Regions from separate parts of the Pantoea sp. C1E2 genome, predicted to be linked through region 2. Evidence: riboswitches for the same ligand, from Rfam matches in the RefSeq annotation. Region 2 holds a riboswitch; each other region holds the start of a gene.
What was found. A riboswitch is a leader RNA that binds a small molecule or an ion and turns the genes downstream of it on or off. The one in region 2 is predicted to bind thiamine pyrophosphate.
Positions count from the first base shown of each region.

Region 1: another riboswitch for thiamine pyrophosphate. It lies ahead of thiB (thiamine ABC transporter substrate binding subunit); the one in region 2 lies ahead of ACXI0A_RS23520 (FAD-dependent oxidoreductase).
Region 3: another riboswitch for thiamine pyrophosphate. It lies ahead of thiC (phosphomethylpyrimidine synthase ThiC); the one in region 2 lies ahead of ACXI0A_RS23520 (FAD-dependent oxidoreductase).
Region 4: another riboswitch for thiamine pyrophosphate. It lies ahead of ACXI0A_RS24940 (LuxE/PaaK family acyltransferase); the one in region 2 lies ahead of ACXI0A_RS23520 (FAD-dependent oxidoreductase).

Region 1 is NZ_JBSZHT010000002.1:996,919-1,001,129, forward strand. Features, by position in the region: gene thiP (thiamine/thiamine pyrophosphate ABC transporter permease ThiP) at 1-766, opposite strand, end outside; gene thiB (thiamine ABC transporter substrate binding subunit) at 766-1,752, opposite strand; TPP riboswitch at 1,800-1,895, opposite strand; gene sgrR (HTH-type transcriptional regulator SgrR) at 1,931-3,592, opposite strand; gene ACXI0A_RS04790 (MFS transporter) at 3,846-4,211, shown strand, end outside.
Region 2 is NZ_JBSZHT010000004.1:427,683-431,893, forward strand. Features, by position in the region: gene ACXI0A_RS23505 (ThiF family adenylyltransferase) at 1-758, opposite strand, end outside; gene ACXI0A_RS23510 (thiazole synthase) at 768-1,526, opposite strand; gene thiS (sulfur carrier protein ThiS) at 1,530-1,727, opposite strand; gene ACXI0A_RS23520 (FAD-dependent oxidoreductase) at 1,711-2,655, opposite strand; TPP riboswitch at 2,771-2,890, opposite strand; gene ACXI0A_RS23525 (6,7-dimethyl-8-ribityllumazine synthase) at 3,068-3,505, shown strand; gene ACXI0A_RS23530 (metal ABC transporter solute-binding protein, Zn/Mn family) at 3,782-4,211, shown strand, end outside.
Region 3 is NZ_JBSZHT010000002.1:530,675-534,885, reverse strand. Features, by position in the region: gene hemE (uroporphyrinogen decarboxylase) at 1-882, opposite strand, end outside; gene nudC (NAD(+) diphosphatase) at 922-1,695, opposite strand; gene rsd (sigma D regulator) at 1,784-2,290, shown strand; TPP riboswitch at 2,404-2,504, shown strand; gene thiC (phosphomethylpyrimidine synthase ThiC) at 2,595-4,211, shown strand, end outside.
Region 4 is NZ_JBSZHT010000004.1:731,711-735,921, forward strand. Features, by position in the region: gene ACXI0A_RS24925 (HAD-IC family P-type ATPase) at 1-954, shown strand, start outside; gene ACXI0A_RS24930 (hypothetical protein) at 1,072-1,386, opposite strand; gene ACXI0A_RS24935 (hypothetical protein) at 1,425-1,784, opposite strand; TPP riboswitch at 2,334-2,463, shown strand; gene ACXI0A_RS24940 (LuxE/PaaK family acyltransferase) at 2,563-3,645, shown strand; gene ACXI0A_RS24945 (acyl-CoA reductase) at 3,642-4,211, shown strand, end outside.

The DNA.
Region 1 (4,211 bases), on a different contig from region 2:
AGCGTTGGCTGAGCAGCACCAGCAGCAAACAGCATCCGAGCTGCAACAGTGCCAGCAATGCTGCACGGCTGGGATCGTAATCAAAACTCAGCGCCTGGTAGATGGCCAGTTCCAGCGTGGTGGCGCGCGGTCCACCGCCCAGAGCCAGCACCGTGGCGAAGCTGGCGAAGCACAGCATAAAGATCAGTGCTGCGGTGGGCAGAATCTGGCGTCGCAGCCAGGGCCATTCGACTAAACGAAACAGGTTCCAGCCGCGCAGACCCAGCTGGGCGGCTAGCTGGCGCTGTTCCCCGGGAATGCTTTCCAGCGCCTGCAGCAGCATGCGAGTGGCGAGGGGCAGGTTAAAGAAGACGTGCGCCAGTAAAATGCCCTGCAAGCCATAGGGCGAGAAGGTGTAATCAATACCAAGCAGGTTACAGAGTTGCGCCAGCCAGCCACTGCGACCATAGACGCTGAGCAAGCCAAACACCGCCACTAAAACTGGCAATACCAGCGTCATGGCGCAAAGACGCAGCAACAGCGTACGTCCCGGAAAGCGGCGACGATACAGCGCACGCGCCAGCAGAATCGACGGCAGCACCGAGAGCAGTGCAGACAACATTGCCTGCTCAAACGAGAAGGCCAGCACGTGGTGGAGGTAACTGTCTGACAGCAGGGCGCGCCAGTCAGTGACCGGCGCCACCACCACTAAGGCACCAAACGCCAGCAGTGCCACTGCGCACAATAGCAGCGCAACGACACTTCCAGGAATTAACCAGGCTGGCATTAACGGCTAACAGCTTGCTGCCAGGTGCGAATCCAGTCAGCGCGATGATCGGCCACTTCGGCTGAGCTGTATTGCAGTGCATTCGCCGGCACGGTGAGTGACTGATAACCCGCAGGCAAATCGCTTTTGATTACCGGATACATCCAGTTGCCGGTTGGAATGGTCTGCTGGAAGGCAGGCGACACCATGAATTGCATAAACTGCTGTGCGAGCTTGGGCTGCTTGCTGCTGGCGAGCTGTGCGGCCACTTCCACCTGCAGGTAGTGACCTTCACTGAACGGCGCAGCGGCGTAGTTGTCTTTCTTCTCTTCAATGATGTGATAAGCCGGAGAGGTGGTGTAACTCAGCACCAGATCGCCTTCGCCTTTCAGGAACAGGCCATAGGCTTCGCTCCAGCCTTTCGTTACGGTGACGGTCTTCTGCGCCAGCTTCTGCCAGGCGCCAGGCGCTTTCTCGCCATACACTTTCTGCATCCACAGCAGCAGGCCGAGCCCCGGCGTGCTGGTGCGTGGATCTTCATAAATTACACGCCACTTTTCCGGGCTTTCGACCAGTTCTTTCAGGCTTTTCGGTGGGTTCTTCAGCTTATTTTTATCGTAGACGAAGGCGAAGTAGCCGTAATCGAACGGAACGAAGGTGTCGTTATGCCAGTCATCGGGCAGTTGCAATTTACTGGTGTCGACTGCACTTTTCGCAAATAGGCCGGTTTTCTCGGCGGCTTGCACCAGGTTGTTATCAAGGCCCAGCACCACATCGGCTTTGCTGTTCTTGCCTTCCATACGCACGCGGTTGAGCAATGACACACCATCTTCCAGCGCCACATACTTCAGTTCGCAGCCGCACTCGGCTTCAAAGGCTTTTTTGACGGCGGGACCCGGGCCCCACTCTGCAGAGAAAGAGTCATAGGTGTAAACGGTCAGGACAGGTTTAGCGGCGAAAACCGGAGCGGAGACCAACAGCAATACGGGCAGAACTTTGTTTAACACTTTGCGCTCCTTGAGGAGAAAATAAAGTTGAGTCGCAAAGGATCTGAGTTAGCGGGCATCTCAAATCCCTACGCCGGTATGAGCCGGATCAGGTTCGACGGGTTTATCTCAGCCCAAAACGCAGGGCACCCCGTTGAGAACGGTCTATTTTAGACACTTCTGTGACAGTGCGAAAGCATCACAACTCAGGAGGCGCAAACCAGGCCGATTTGAAGTCAAACCAACCCAGCGTATTGAGCCGCACGCCACGCATGCTGCGCTGGCCTTCCAGCAGTAACCAGTGATGGAAAAGCGGATGAACAAAGTCGCTGTTGACCAACTGCTTGCTCCATTCGGCTAGCGGCAAGGTTTTCTGTCGCCATTGCTGGGCATCGGCGTGCCAGTCAATCGGCACGCAGTGGTGCATTAGCGGCAGCTCGTAGAGCTGGGCAAACAGTGCGTATTCGAGCGGGAGAGTGAAGTTCACACTGCCGAGCCAGATATCACTTTCTCCTGCACCTTCAAACCACTCTTCGTAGCTCAACTCGCGCGTGATCAGTTCGACACCCTGTTCGGCCAGCTGTGGGCGCAGGGCGTTGGCAATCCCTTCATGCTCAACATGATGGCTGTACCAGCTGATAGTCAGTTGGGTTAATCCATCAGGCTTTTCAGCTGGAGTGAGATCGCGGCGATGGTGCCAGCGCGGTAAGAATCCGTATGCCGGGAACCAGTAGCGCTGATAGCCGACGCCCGCATGATTAAGCAGGGCAATCGGATTGAACAGATAGCTCACCCAGCGGCGAAAATTTGGCTCCTTGCCGCGCTCAGAGCGCTGGTCGAACAGCAGGAAATAGCAGCCTTCTTCCAGACGACTCTCTTCGGATTTCTCATCGGCGGTCTCGCCCTGCAGCTTTACGCCCGCGTACACCAGCTCATCACTGATTTCCGGCAGCACCCAAATCGACACATCATCAATCAGCGCTCGATAGCCAAAATAGTCATCAAAGGCGGCGATTTTCAGCTGCGTCTGCTGGTTGCGTACCACGCTGTACGGACCGGTGCCGATGGGCTGACGGGCAAAATGTCGCAGCGTCGGCCATTCGCGCGGCAGGATCATCGCGCTGACGCTGGCCAGCAGCCAAGGCAGCCAGCTATCGGGCTGCGTCAGATGAATATCCAGCGTCCAGGGTGCAGGAGAGTGAAGTTTGTCGATATGCGAGAACAGCGGCTGACTACGTACGCGATCCAGCGAGGCGATAACATCTTCCATCTCCAGTTCACGTCCGTGGTGGAAGCGAATCGCGGGGCGTAAAAAGAAGCGCCAGTGGAGTGGGGAGGTTTGCTGCCAGTGATGGGCGATATCCGCTTCGATTTCCCCCTTTTCCTCATTTATCCGCGTCAGGCCGTTAAAGATTTGTCGCGCCAGATGAGTTTCAGAACGGCGCAAGGGGGAACCGGGCAACAGATTCGGCAGCGGGCGGTAATAGAGCACGCGCAGGATGTGCTTGCCCTGACGGAAACTGCGCCCGAGGTGGGCAGCGATCATCTGGCGAACCTGATCCTTATCGCCAACCAGTTGTACCAGCTGCTCGATGCGATCCTGATCCAGCAAGTCCTCGGCGCGCTGCTGCTGGAGTGCCAGGCCGGTGTAATTGAAGCTCAGGGCCGAACGTTTGCCACGTCCGGCTTCCGCCTGCCAAATCAGCCAGCCTGCATCCTGCATGGCATTCAACAGATTGCGCATATGGCGTCGTGAACAGTGCAGTCGTTCGGCCAGCTCGCTTAATGTGGTTTCCTGATCCAGCCCCTGGCAGCTTTGCCACAGGCGGATGAACTGCTGTTGCAGTCGCGCAGAGGACATAAAAGGGGAACTCCTTCTCAGAATCGCTCAGTTTTTCCTGCCCCATATTAGAGGCATACTGCCAGGCAATGGAAGAGCGGGAGGCATTCAGCAATGAATGGCGCTCTGCCAGCGGTTCCGCCGACGTGGAGCCTTTTCTGAGTAGGGTGCATTTCACCGCCAGCAGCGTTTTCTCTGCTGGCTTTTTTCGTTTTGCTGTGAAATCTTCTACCCTCTTTGTCTTAGCCCCATTTCTCCGCAAAGGGATTTCTGCATGAAATCGCTGTTAACGCGCCAGCGTCGTATTAATCCGGTTTATCTCTCTTTTATGGCCGTGTCGTTTATGACCGGTGTCGCTGGTGCGTTGCAGGCACCCACGCTCAGTCTGTTTTTGACACGCGAAGTGCAGGTGCGACCATTTTGGGTCGGCCTGTTCTTTACTATCAACGCCATCGCCGGGATTGTGATCAGTTTGCTGATGGCAAAGCGTTCGGACAATCGTGGCGATCGTCGCAATTTGATCCTGTTTTGCTGCCTGATGGCGGTGCTCAATGCGCTGCTATTCGCCTTTAATCGTCATTACCTGACGTTGATTAGCGTGGGCGTCTTGCTGTCGGCGCTGGCCAGCGTGGCGATACCG
Region 2 (4,211 bases):
ACAATGCAATCGTCGGCTGTCAGTAGTGGCTCATCGATAAAGGGCACGATGTTCTCAGGTTCTTCTGCGCCGTCGAAACGGAACGCGCGAATATGCCAGTTAATGAAGTCACAGTTGATGACGCTGCCCAGTGGCGAAGGCTGCAGGCTCAGCAGCACGCTTAACGCCATCTGTGCCTGCATTGCGCCCAGCGTGGCCACCGCCGGCCCCATTACGCCCGCGGTGTTGCAGTTGGCTGCTGAGGTGGGTAAGCGCGGAAACAGCGCCCGATAGCTGGGCGCGATGCCGCAGAAGCCACCGACGTAGCCCTGGCGACCCAACACCGAGGCACTGATCAAGGGAATCTGCGCTGCCAGACAGGCGTCGGAAAGTTGATAGGTCACCGCGAAGTTATCAGCGGCATCGACCACCAGATCGATATCCGTGAGAAGGTGCGGCAGATCGCTGGCGCCAATAGCCCGTGGCACCACCTCTATCTGCACCTCGGGATTACGATGCAACAGCGCCTGTTGCGCCCGTGCTGCCTTGCTGTGACCGATGTCCTGCATCGTAAATAGCGTCTGGCGATGAAGGTTGTGCAGGGCCACTTCATCGTCGTCACACAGGCGGATAAAACCGACGCCTGCGCCAACCAATTGCGGCAACAACGTGGCACCCAATCCGCCCGCCCCCACCACTAATACGCGCGCATCCGTTAGTTTTTGCTGACCTGCTGTGCCGATTTCCGGCAGCATCATCTGCCGTTGATAGCGATCCATGGTGGCTCCTTAACTCAGACTCGCCAGACCAAAGATCGGTGTAGAAGCCGCCGCCATATCGCGCTTCTCCATCAATCCGGCACTGCGTGCGGCCTGTCCCGCTTCTATCGCCAGACGGAAACCGTTCGCCATGCCAACCGGATCGCCGGCTTTCGCCACGGCAGTATTGAGCAGGATGCCATCGAAGCCCATTTCCATCGCCTGCGCGGCCTGCGATGGCGCACCGATACCGGCATCAATAATCAGCGGGATATCGCTGAACCACGCCCGCATCGCGCGCAATCCTTCGATATTGCGCAGACCCTGCCCGGAACCGATGGGTGCGCCCCACGGCATCAGCAGTTCGCAACCGGCTTCCAGCAGCTTCTCACCGACGATCAAATCTTCGGTGGTGTACGGGAAGACCTGAAAACCGTCCGCACACAGGATGCGTGCCGCTTCAACCAGCGCAAAAGGATCCGGCTGGAGCGTGTCGGCATGACCGATTACTTCTAGTTTGATCCACGAGGTATTGAACAGCTCACGTGCCATCTGCGCGGTGGTCACCGCTTCTTTCACCGTGTGACAACCCGCGGTATTCGGCAGCACGCGAATGTCCAGACCGGTCAGCAGTTCGCGAAAAGCCGCACCCGCCGCGCCTTCACGACGCAAACTGACGGTGATGATGTCCGTGCCGGAGGCGGCAATCGCCTGTTGCAGAATCGCCGGTGACGGATAGCCCGCGGTGCCGAGTAGAAAACGTGACTGGGGAGCGAAATCGTAAAACATGGTTCAACCTCCCTGCATCGGGGACAAGACTTCCAGCTGGCAGCCCTCTTCGAGTCGCTGGCTGCTGTACTGACTTTTGGGCACAAAGTTGCCGTTGAAAGCGCTGGCGACGCAGGCGGCATCAATTTGCTGTTCGATCAGCAATTCGCTGAGCGTGCTGGCCTCGGTGCGGATCGCTCGGCCGTTAAGCTGAATGTTCATAGGATTGTTCCCCGAAAAGGCGCTGCATCAACTGTTCTGCCATCATTGGCGCCAGCAGAAAACCGTGGCGATACATGCCATTAAGATAGAAGGTGTCGTTTTGATAGTGGATTTCCGGCAGGTTGGCCGGATAGGCAGGACGTAAACCGCTGCCGCTTTCCACCACGCGGGCTTCGGCAAGGGCAGGATGGATGGCGTAAGCCGCGCTGAGCAGTTCCATCATGGCGCGCGCGCTAATCGGGCTGGCATCGTCACTTTCCACCATGGTGGCACCGAGCATGAAATGGCCGTTACGGCGCGGCACCAGATAGCACGGAAAGCGCGGATGCAGCAGGCGAATTGGACGCGAGAACTGCACCTCATCGCTGTGCAGAATCACCATTTCACCACGCACCGCCCGCAGACGCGGAAGATCGGTTTTGGCATGCATGCCACGGCAATCAATCACCCGCCCCGAAGGTTGTTTTGCATCAAAACGCACGCCGCGCTGTAACAGCTTTTCGCGCATTTCGGTGAGCGCCAGGCGCGGGTCAAGATGTGCTTCCCCGGCAAAAAACAGGCCGCGCGCAAAACGCCCGGCCAGCAACGGTTCAATGTCACCGGGATCGACCCATTGGTGCTGTTCGGTCATGCGTGCGAAGCGAGTCAGTTCCTGGCTGTCGCGCGGTGGCGCCACCACCAGCGTTCCCTGATGCGCCACGCTGCTGACGCGCTGTTGCCACCAACCAGCGGCGTGTTGCCCGAGAGAGATCACTTCCTGGGGTGCACTTTCAGATTCGCACCAGGGTGCGAGCATGCCGCCAGCAAACCAGGAGGCGGGCTGGCGGGAATCGTCGCCAATGACGTCGACGTCTTCGCCGCGTTCAGCCAGCAGCGTTGCCACGCAGAGGCCTGCCACGCCGCAGCCTAATACTGTCCAGCGACTCACAGCAGGTTATCCAGGATATAAAGGGAATTCACATCGGCCTCTCAGTGTTGACTGAGACCCGCAGATACAGGAGGAGGGAAAGGGCGCGAGCGATCCTCTGCGCCAGACAACACCGGAGCGGTGCTGTCAGTCTTCCTACGCCAGTATCAACTGGGTCAGGTTCAAAGGGTCGCTAAGCCGCGCATTGCGCTTTTAGCCTCTCAGTCTCTTTGGCGAGACTCCCCCGACGCGTCTATTTGTATTGCAGGTGCAGGTCGCCGTCAAGCACGGATTGCCGAAGACAGCCGTCACGTCATCGCATAGCATTTATCGCTACGTGCACGTTCTGGATCGAAAACGTAACATATGGTATACAAAGGCATTATTGCTACTTTTCAAGCGCAAAGAAATTACAGGTGATGTTGGACTCATTATGAAAAATATTAGAATTGCCTTTATTAAAGCCGGTTGGCACAAAGAGATCGTGCACAATGCTTTGGTGGGTTTTGAGCAAGAATTAAAAGCACAGAATGTTGAAGCGGAATTAAAAGTGCTGGAAGTGCCGGGCGCATTTGAAATGCCGCTGCTGGCAAAACGCCTAGCGGAAACCGGCAAATACGACGCGATCGTTGCGGCTGCGCTGGTGGTGGATGGCGGTATCTATCGCCACGATTTCGTTGCTGCAGCAGTCGTTGATGGCCTGATGAACGTTCAGCTGACCACCAATGTTCCGGTGTTCTCCGTTTCGCTGACGCCACACAATTTCCAGCCGGTCGATGTGCTGGAAAACTTCTATACCGAACACTTTATTAAGAAAGGCAAAGAAGCCGCGCGTGCTGCGCTGGCCATTCATAATTTGTCGATCGATTAATTCTCTCTCAGGAACACTTCATTATTCGCAGTGAAGTGTTCTTGCTCTCAATAATACCTCCCTGCCCTTAAGAACAATATGTTCTACGCTATTTCGAAAATCGCATAAGCCACTTTCACTGCTCTCCTCTGCAACTTCAACTTACGTAAATTTTTGTCGTAAACAGCAAAAGGTGTACAAAAACACTTCACATTCATAGCATTCACTATAATGTATAGCACAGGCTATACTTCTCAGGGGATGACTATGTTGACCAGGCACGTTGTATCGGTTGTGATGCTTACGCTCGCGATGAGCACTTCGGCATTTGCTGCCGACAAACTCAAAGTGGTCACCACTTTCACGGTGATCGCAGACATGGCAAAAAACGTCGCGGGTGATGCCGCCGAAGTGACGTCTATTACCAAGCCCGGCGCAGAGATCCACGAATACCAACCTACCCCAGGCGATATCCGTCGCGCACAGGGCGCCGATCTGATCCTGGTAAACGGTTTTAATCTGGAGCAGTGGTTTAGCCGCTTTTACCAGCGCTTGAAAGGCGTGCCTGAAGTCACGGTGACCGAAGGCATTGAACCCTTAGGCATCACCGAAGGCCCTTACAACGGTAAACCCAACCCGCATGCCTGGATGTCACCAGACAATGCGCTGATTTACGTCGATAACATCCGCAAAGCACTGCAAAAATACGATCCCGCCAATGCCGCCG
Region 3 (4,211 bases), on a different contig from region 2:
TGGATCCATGTTGCCCTGCAGCGCCACTTTGTCACCTACACGACGACGGGCATCGGCGATATCGGTGCTCCAGTCCAGACCCAGGGCATCACATCCGGTGGCCGCGATAGCTTCCAGCCATTGACCACCGCCTTTGGTGAACAGTGTAATCGGCACGCGGCGACCTTCGTTCTCGTGTAGCACGCTATCAACGATTTTGTGCATGTAGTAGAGCGAGAACTCACGGTAGTCGCGACCTGTCAGCACGCCGCCCCAGGTGTCGAAGACCATAATCGACTGTGCACCCGCTTTAATCTGCGCGTTCAGGTAAAGAATGACGCTGTCAGCCAGCTTATCCAGCAGCTTATGCAGAGTTTGCGGCTCGGCATACATCATCTTTTTGATTTTGGTGAAAGCTTTGCTGCTGCCGCCTTCGACCATGTAGGTCGCCAGCGTCCATGGGCTGCCAGAGAAGCCGATCAGCGGCACTTCGCCTTTCAGGTTATGGCGAATGGTGCGTACCGCATTCATCACATAAGCCAGCTCGTCCTCTGGATCCGGAATCGGCAACTTATCAACATCTGCGCGGCATGTAATAGGATTTGAGAAACGCGGGCCTTCACCCGTTTCAAAGTAGAGCCCCAGTCCCATCGCATCAGGAATTGTCAGGATATCGCTGAAGAGGATCGCTGCATCCAGCGCATAGCGACGCAGCGGCTGCAAGGTGACTTCGCACGCCAGCTCGGCATTCTTACACAGCGACATAAAATCACCGGCTTCAGCACGCGTGGCTTTATACTCCGGCAAATAGCGCCCGGCTTGTCGCATCATCCATACCGGGGTGACATCTACCGGCTGACGTAACAGGGCGCGCAGATAACGATCGTTCTTCAGTTCACTCATAATGGGCTCTCTCATGCTAAGGCCGCCAGTGTAGCATTTTCACGGCGCGCTGGCGCGACACAGGGCAACGGTATCTTCAATCAACCGTCGTGCCACCGTACCCGGCGGCGGGAGTAGCGGCAGATCGTCATAACGATACCAGCCAGCATCCAGCAACTCTTTGCCATCGTGTTGCAAGTCTCCGCCTTCATACTCGGCCATAAATGCCATCATTAAGGAGTGCGGGAAGGGCCACGGCTGCGAGGTGACATAGCGGACATTTTTCACCCGTACGTTGCTCTCTTCCATCACCTCACGCGCCACGGCCTGTTCCAGCGTTTCCCCTACTTCAACAAAGCCAGCCAATACTGTGTAAATGCTGTTGCGATGGCGCGCATGGTTAGCCAGCAGGATCTCATCGCCTCGGCGAATAGCCACGATAATGCACGGCGCGATCTGCGGATAATAGCGCTCGCGGCAATGGTGACACAGGCAGGCAAACTCACGTTTACTGAGGTGCATTTCGTGTCCGCAGTAGCCGCACCAGCGATGGGATCGGTAAAACTCCGCCAGTTGAACACCGCGCCCAACCATCTGGAAAAGCCCAACATCTTCGTCGATTAGCTGGCGAACAGAGCCCATATTATCCGGGCGTGATTCTCGTATCAGCCAGACATTTTCAGCCTGCCACTCACCAATTAATATCGCGGTCTTTCCTGTCAGGCCAAAATCGCCGGATAAGCCATGCGGCAGCTCGCCTTGCGGTAACCAAAGTTTTTGTTCATGGCTGACAATCCACCAGCCAGCGTCTACGCTTGAGATCTCACGTTGCATCTTATTCGTTGTCCTTAGCGTCGAATGGCACGCTGAAATCCTGATGTTAAGTGTGTAATGGATAACTATAACTCACCCGGAGCCCCATATGCTTACCCAGTTAGATGACCTGGCCAGGCGTGTAAGTGGCGGTAATGAATTAGTCGACGCGTGGCTGCGCGCGCGCCGACAGTTGCTTGTCAGCTATTACGCATTAATCGGCATGAAGCCCAATAAAGAGGCGCTCAGTGCGCTGGATGAACAGGCGTTGGATGCATTTTGCCACAGTCTGGTGGATTACCTTTCAACCGGTCATTTCAGTATTTATGAACGTATTATCAGCGAGATGGAAGGAGACAGCCCACTCATTGCGGCGGCACAAATCTATCCGGCTTTGGAAGCGAATACCGATCGCATGATGCAACTGTATGACAGCCATCTACAGCAGGCGATCAATGACGATAACTGTGTTGAATTCCAAAAGGCGTTGTCCGAAGTGGGTGAAGTGCTGGAGTCACGCTTCACGCTGGAAGATAAGCTGGTGCAACTAGCCTGGGATAACCAGCTGGCGCGCCCGCCAGTCGCCAATGAAAGCAATATGGCTCGCCCCGCTTAAACTCGCACTATGTAAAAAACTTGTTATTCCGAAAAAGCCCTCTTATGCTGAATGGGCTTTTTTATTGTCTCTTTAACCAAATGAGAGCCTACGTTTTGCGATTATCGTAAAACATTACCTTGTCGGAGTGCCCTAAGGGGCTGAGACCGTTTATTCGGGATCCGCGGAACCTGATCAGGTTAGTACCTGCGAAGGGAACAAGAGTAGACATTATCAGAACGGTGCATGCTGGCGCCCCGCATCGCCCCTGTTACTCCTTCCGAACTCTGGACAAGCAACTTCCCCTTCATTCAGGAAACTTGCTATGTCTGTTGCTAAAACTTCTCGTCGTGAACAACGCGCACAAGCGCAGGAATTTATCGATTCGCTGCAAGGCACCGCATTCCCCAATTCAAAACGTATCTGGATTACTGGCAGCCGTTCGGATATCCGTGTGCCGATGCGCGAAATTCAGCTCAGCCCGACACACATCGGCGGTAGCAAAGATCACCCTCAGTATGAACAGAATGAACCGGTCCCGGTGTATGACACGGCGGGCGCTTATGGCGATCCCGCAGCCACCATTGATGTTCATCAGGGATTAGCCAGGCTACGTGCTAACTGGATAGCAGAACGCGATGATAGCGAAACCATCCACCAGCTGAGCTCGCATTACACCCAACAGCGCTTAGCCGACGAAGGGCTGGATCACCTGCGTTTCGAGCAGTTGCCGCAGCCGCGTCGTGCCAAAGCCGGCCGCTGCGTCACACAATTGCATTACGCACGCCGGGGCATTATCACGCCGGAGATGGAGTTCATCGCGGTGCGGGAAAATATGGGGCGTGAGCGTATTCGCGGTGAAGTATTGCTACAACAGCATCCAGGACACAGCTTTGGCGCCAATCTGCCAGAAAATATCACCGCCGAATTTGTTCGTCAGGAAGTCGCCAGCGGTCGCGCCATCATCCCCTCCAATATCAACCACCCCGAATCCGAGCCGATGATCATTGGCCGAAATTTCCTGGTGAAGGTGAATGCCAATATCGGTAACTCGGCGGTGAGTTCATCCATTGAGGAGGAAGTTGAGAAGCTGGTGTGGTCAACACGCTGGGGCGCCGATACGGTGATGGACCTCTCCACAGGCCGCTATATCCATGAAACGCGCGAGTGGATTTTACGTAATAGCCCGGTGCCGATTGGCACAGTACCTATTTATCAGGCGCTGGAGAAAGTGAACGGCGTGGCGGAAGACCTTAACTGGGAAATCTTCCGCGATACGTTGCTGGAGCAAGCCGAACAGGGAGTTGATTACTTCACTATTCACGCCGGAGTACTGCTGCGCTATGTGCCGATGACCGCCAAACGCCTGACCGGCATAGTCTCACGCGGTGGGTCGATAATGGCGAAGTGGTGCCTGTCACATCATCAGGAAAGTTTCCTCTACCTCCACTTCCGTGAGATCTGTGAGATCTGCGCCGCTTATGATGTGGCACTCTCACTCGGCGATGGCCTGCGTCCCGGATCGATTCAGGACGCCAATGATGAAGCCCAGTTTGCCGAATTGCACACGCTAGGTGAGCTGACCAAAATTGCCTGGGAATACGATGTTCAAGTAATGATTGAAGGTCCAGGCCATGTGCCGATGCAGATGATTCGCCGCAACATGACCGAACAGCTAGAGCACTGCCACGAAGCGCCGTTCTACACGCTCGGCCCACTCACCACCGACATCGCACCCGGTTACGATCATTTCACCTCCGGCATCGGTGCCGCAATGATTGGTTGGTTTGGCTGCGCCATGCTGTGCTACGTCACTCCGAAAGAGCACCTCGGTTTGCCGAATAAAGAAGATGTGAAGCAGGGACTGATCACCTACAAGATCGCCGCGCATGCCGCCGATCTGGCCAAAGGCCATCCCGGCGCGCAGATCCGCGATAACGCC
Region 4 (4,211 bases), 300 kb from region 2:
AATGCGGGTTCAGCCATTACCGGGCGCGAACTGGAAGTGATGGACGATCACCAATTAAGCGATGCCGCGCAGGCCTACGACATCTTCGCTCGTACCAGCCCGGAGGATAAATTCCGCCTGGTTCAGGCATTGCAGAGCAGGCAGGAAGTGGTCGGCATGACCGGGGACGGCGTGAACGATGCGCCCGCCCTGAAGCGCGCCGATGTCGGCATTGCGATGGGCATTAAAGGCACCGAAGTCACCAAAGAAGCTGCCGATATGGTGCTTACGGATGACAACTTCGCCACCATTGCCAGCGCGGTGCGGGAAGGGCGCCGGGTTTATGACAACTTGAAAAAAACCATCCTGTTTATCATGCCCACCAACCTGGCGCAGGGGTTGCTGATCATCATCGCGCTGCTGGCGGGTAATCTCATTCCGCTGACGCCTGTATTGATTCTGTGGATGAACATGGCGACGTCGGCCACGCTGTCGTTTGGCCTGGCGTTTGAGGAGGGTGAAAAAAACATTATGCGTCGGCCACCGCGCGATCCCAAACTGCATGTGATGGATGGATTCGCTATCTGGCGCGTGGTGTTTGTTGGTTCAATGATTGCGATAAGCGCGTTTGTGCTGGAAGCCTGGCTGCAGCCGCGTGGCTATTCTCCGGAGTTTATCCGCACCGTTCTGTTGCAGACGCTGGTTACCGCGCAATGGTTCTATATGCTCAACTGCCGTGTGTCAGATGGCTTCTCGCTGAGCAAAGGGCTGCTGATGAACAAAGGTATCTGGATCGTCAGTGCGGTACTGCTGGTGCTGCAATTATTAATCATCTACGCGCCGTTTATGCAGTTGCTGTTCGGCACCACTGGACTGCCATTCCGCTATTGGGTGATCACCTTCATCATCGGATTCGTGATGTTCCTGATTGTTGAGGTTGAGAAACCGCTCACCCGCCGATTCAGAACGGCTTGAGTCTGTTGCCGCCCGTCGCGCTGGTGACAGCGCTGCGGGCGGTGTTTTAGACGATGCATGTTGATTTCGGGCTAAAAGATTGGATTTAAACGTCCCAGGACATTCGCTGTCATCAAGTCACAGAGGAAAATGTCGCACGGGCTCAACAACCTTCATCGGTTTCTTTCTCTTCGGTTTTGTCGCCCTGCACAACGCTGGCATGGTCGCGTTATCCTTCGCTAACTCGATGGTTTTGTTAACAGTGATGCAGCACGGGCAGTAATGAACATTCGCATATTGCGCTGCAGCGACGGTGAATGCCTGACCGTGGTTATACATACTGCCAATAAAAGCCCGTGAATCGATACCGGGTAACTGTTCACATCCTGCGGTATGCAAAAGCAAGCCCCTGCGGGCGTGATCGCATACGTAATACTTCGTTGCCTTGTACATTTTTATTTATCCGTTTGCTGTGTGAGTCAATGGACTCATTAAAGTTTGTCATACTCTATATCTTGTAAATTTGAACATCTCACTACGGCCTGGAACTCAGATTGCCCACCACGGCTAGCCAAAGTAAACGGAACGATTATACGTGTGCCATTTTTTGCTACGTCTTCATTGTGCAACAGAAGAGAACCCAGGGTGATTCTGTTTTTCCCAAACATTTCGGTATGGGCTTTTTCAAGCAGGTCTTTTTCTACGGCAATAACCGCATCACGACTGTGAACGGTCAGACAGGCTATTTCATCATTTTGATTTTCTATGCTTTGCGAATATACCTCATAACCCGACGCAGACAAAATGATCCCCAGGGCACAAAGTGCCCCAACCTTAGCAGATGTTTTCATTTTAAATTCCCTTGAATGTTTCACCAACAGTCTCTGGTCTAACTAATGGAAAATCAAGAGTATTTGTGGTTGGTTTGATGAAATGAATTGATGTGTATTGCAGATATCGCCTGGTCATTATCTGATAATGGACGGGATAAAATCTGAATATTACGTACCACAATAAAATCCTGTGAGATTTATTGAAGCGTAACTCGAACAAATAAACCGGGCATTAAAGCCAAAGTACAACAAATAAACTGGTTAAGGATTTGTTAATGACTAAAATGTTGCAGACTCATGACAATTTTTCGTTGCTGAAGTTGAGGTCAGTAGGTACCAGTTGATAAAAACTCACAGCCTGCTAATTCAGCAGCGCTGTTCACATTGATCAATGAATCACCGTGAAGCTGGAACCGCGGGTAGTGCCTCTGGTTAGATCAAAAGATCAGTGTGTTAAAACGGCAAATGGTTTAACCTTGAAATACTGTCAGCAGTGAATTTGAAGTAACCCCAATAAAATCAGTGTACTGAGTGGACTTTTATTGAGTGACCTTTTGATTGACTGCGACTTGTTCCAGGGGGGGCCCGGTTAGCGGGCTGAGATTCTACCCGTCAGTGTTATACACGCTGACAACGTAGTGACCCTACGAACCTGATCCGGCTAATACCGGCGTAGGGAGCGGAACACAGGGCGACACTGCGTCCTGATCCCATCTTTGTGCTTTGTAGCGGACAGACTCGACTCATCAGGCCCGGCCTGAGAGATTTCGCGCAATCGCAACAGGTGGACCCGCATATGACTGAAGCTGCTTTGATCGACGCTTTGCTAACCTTTCTTCAGCGTCAGGACACAACCGACGACGATTTTAACCGCCTGGCGCTCGCCATATTCGCGTATCAATTCGAACACAATACCCCTTATCGACGCTTCGCTATGCAGCGCGGCCGCACACCTTTTATGGTGAAAAACTGGCGCGCCATTCCGGCGATTCCGATCACTGCGTTTAAGGATCTGACGCTGAGTTGCCATGCCACCGATGACGTCGAAGCGGTGTTTATGACCAGCGGAACCACCGGCACAGTGAAGGGGCGCAGCTATCATCCGACGCTTGATGTCTGGAAATGCTCGATGGCGCAGAATTTCCGCCAGCGCTTTATGGCGGGTGAAGAGCGGATTCGCATGGGCATTTTGTTCCCTGATAATCGGGCACTGCCCAACTCTTCGCTGGCGCATTACCTGACGTTAGCGGTGGAAAAATTTGGCACCGCCGAGAGTGAAGTGCTGCTGGATGACAGCGGTATCGCGATGGATCGCCTTTTCGCTGCGCTTGAGCAGGCGGAAGCGCAGGGCGAACCTTATGCGCTGCTGGGCGCGAGCTACAGCTATGTGCATCTGCTGGACGAGTTGCAGCGCCAGAAACGCCGCTTTGCGCTGCCAGCTGGCAGCCGCATTCTGGATACCGGCGGATTTAAGGGGCAATCACGCGAAATTGGAGCCGAGCAGTTTTATGTCGAACTGAGTGCGGCATTAGGCGTGCCGCGTATGCACTGCATCAACATGTACGGCATGACCGAACTGAGCAGCCAGTTTTATGACGACGGCAACGTGGCCTGTCCCTCGGTGAAATCCGGCCCGCACTGGATCCGCACGCGCGTGGTCAATCCGCTGACGGGCGAAGAGGTGGCGGAAGGTGAGATGGGTGTGCTGGTGCACCATGATCTGGCCCACTTCAATTCAGTATCTGCCTTACTGACCGAGGATGCTGGCCGGGCAGTGGCGGGCGGCTTCCATCTGCTGGGCCGGGTCACCGGAGCGGATGCGAAGGGCTGTTCGCTGGCGATGGAAGAGTTCCTGGCTGCTGCGCAAGGTGCAGTGTGAAAGAGGTCGCGGGTTATTTACCGGGATGTTTATCGCCTAAAGAGGTGCAGTGGCGCACGCTGAGTTTTAGCCATCACGGACAGCACCTGGATGTCGACGTCCCCGAGCTGAATCCGGCACAAATTACACTCCTGAGCGCACATCTGCGCGATCATGCTCGCGCTTATCTCAAGACGCTGAGCGTGGCGAAGATCGTGATGATTATTGATGAGGCCATTGCGCGTTTGCTGGATCGAAGCCATCCGCTGCGCCGCAAGGCCGAAACGCTGCTGCCGATTGTCACCGGTTATGACGCCGGGATGATTCGCCTTGGGCTTACCGGATACCTCAAAACCTTCCGACAGCCGCAGCTCAAGCGCTTTTTAGCCGAAGACTTTAACGATCCGCAACTGCTGGATGACTTCCAACCAAGACCTAATGGCGGATTTGCGCGGGCGTTTGGCCCTGATCTGCTGCTGCATATCTGGGCAGGGAACGTGCCGGGTTTGCCACTGTGGAGCCTGATTTGCGGACTGCTGGTAAAAGCGGGCAGCGTGGGCAAACTGCCCGGCGCTGAACCACTGATG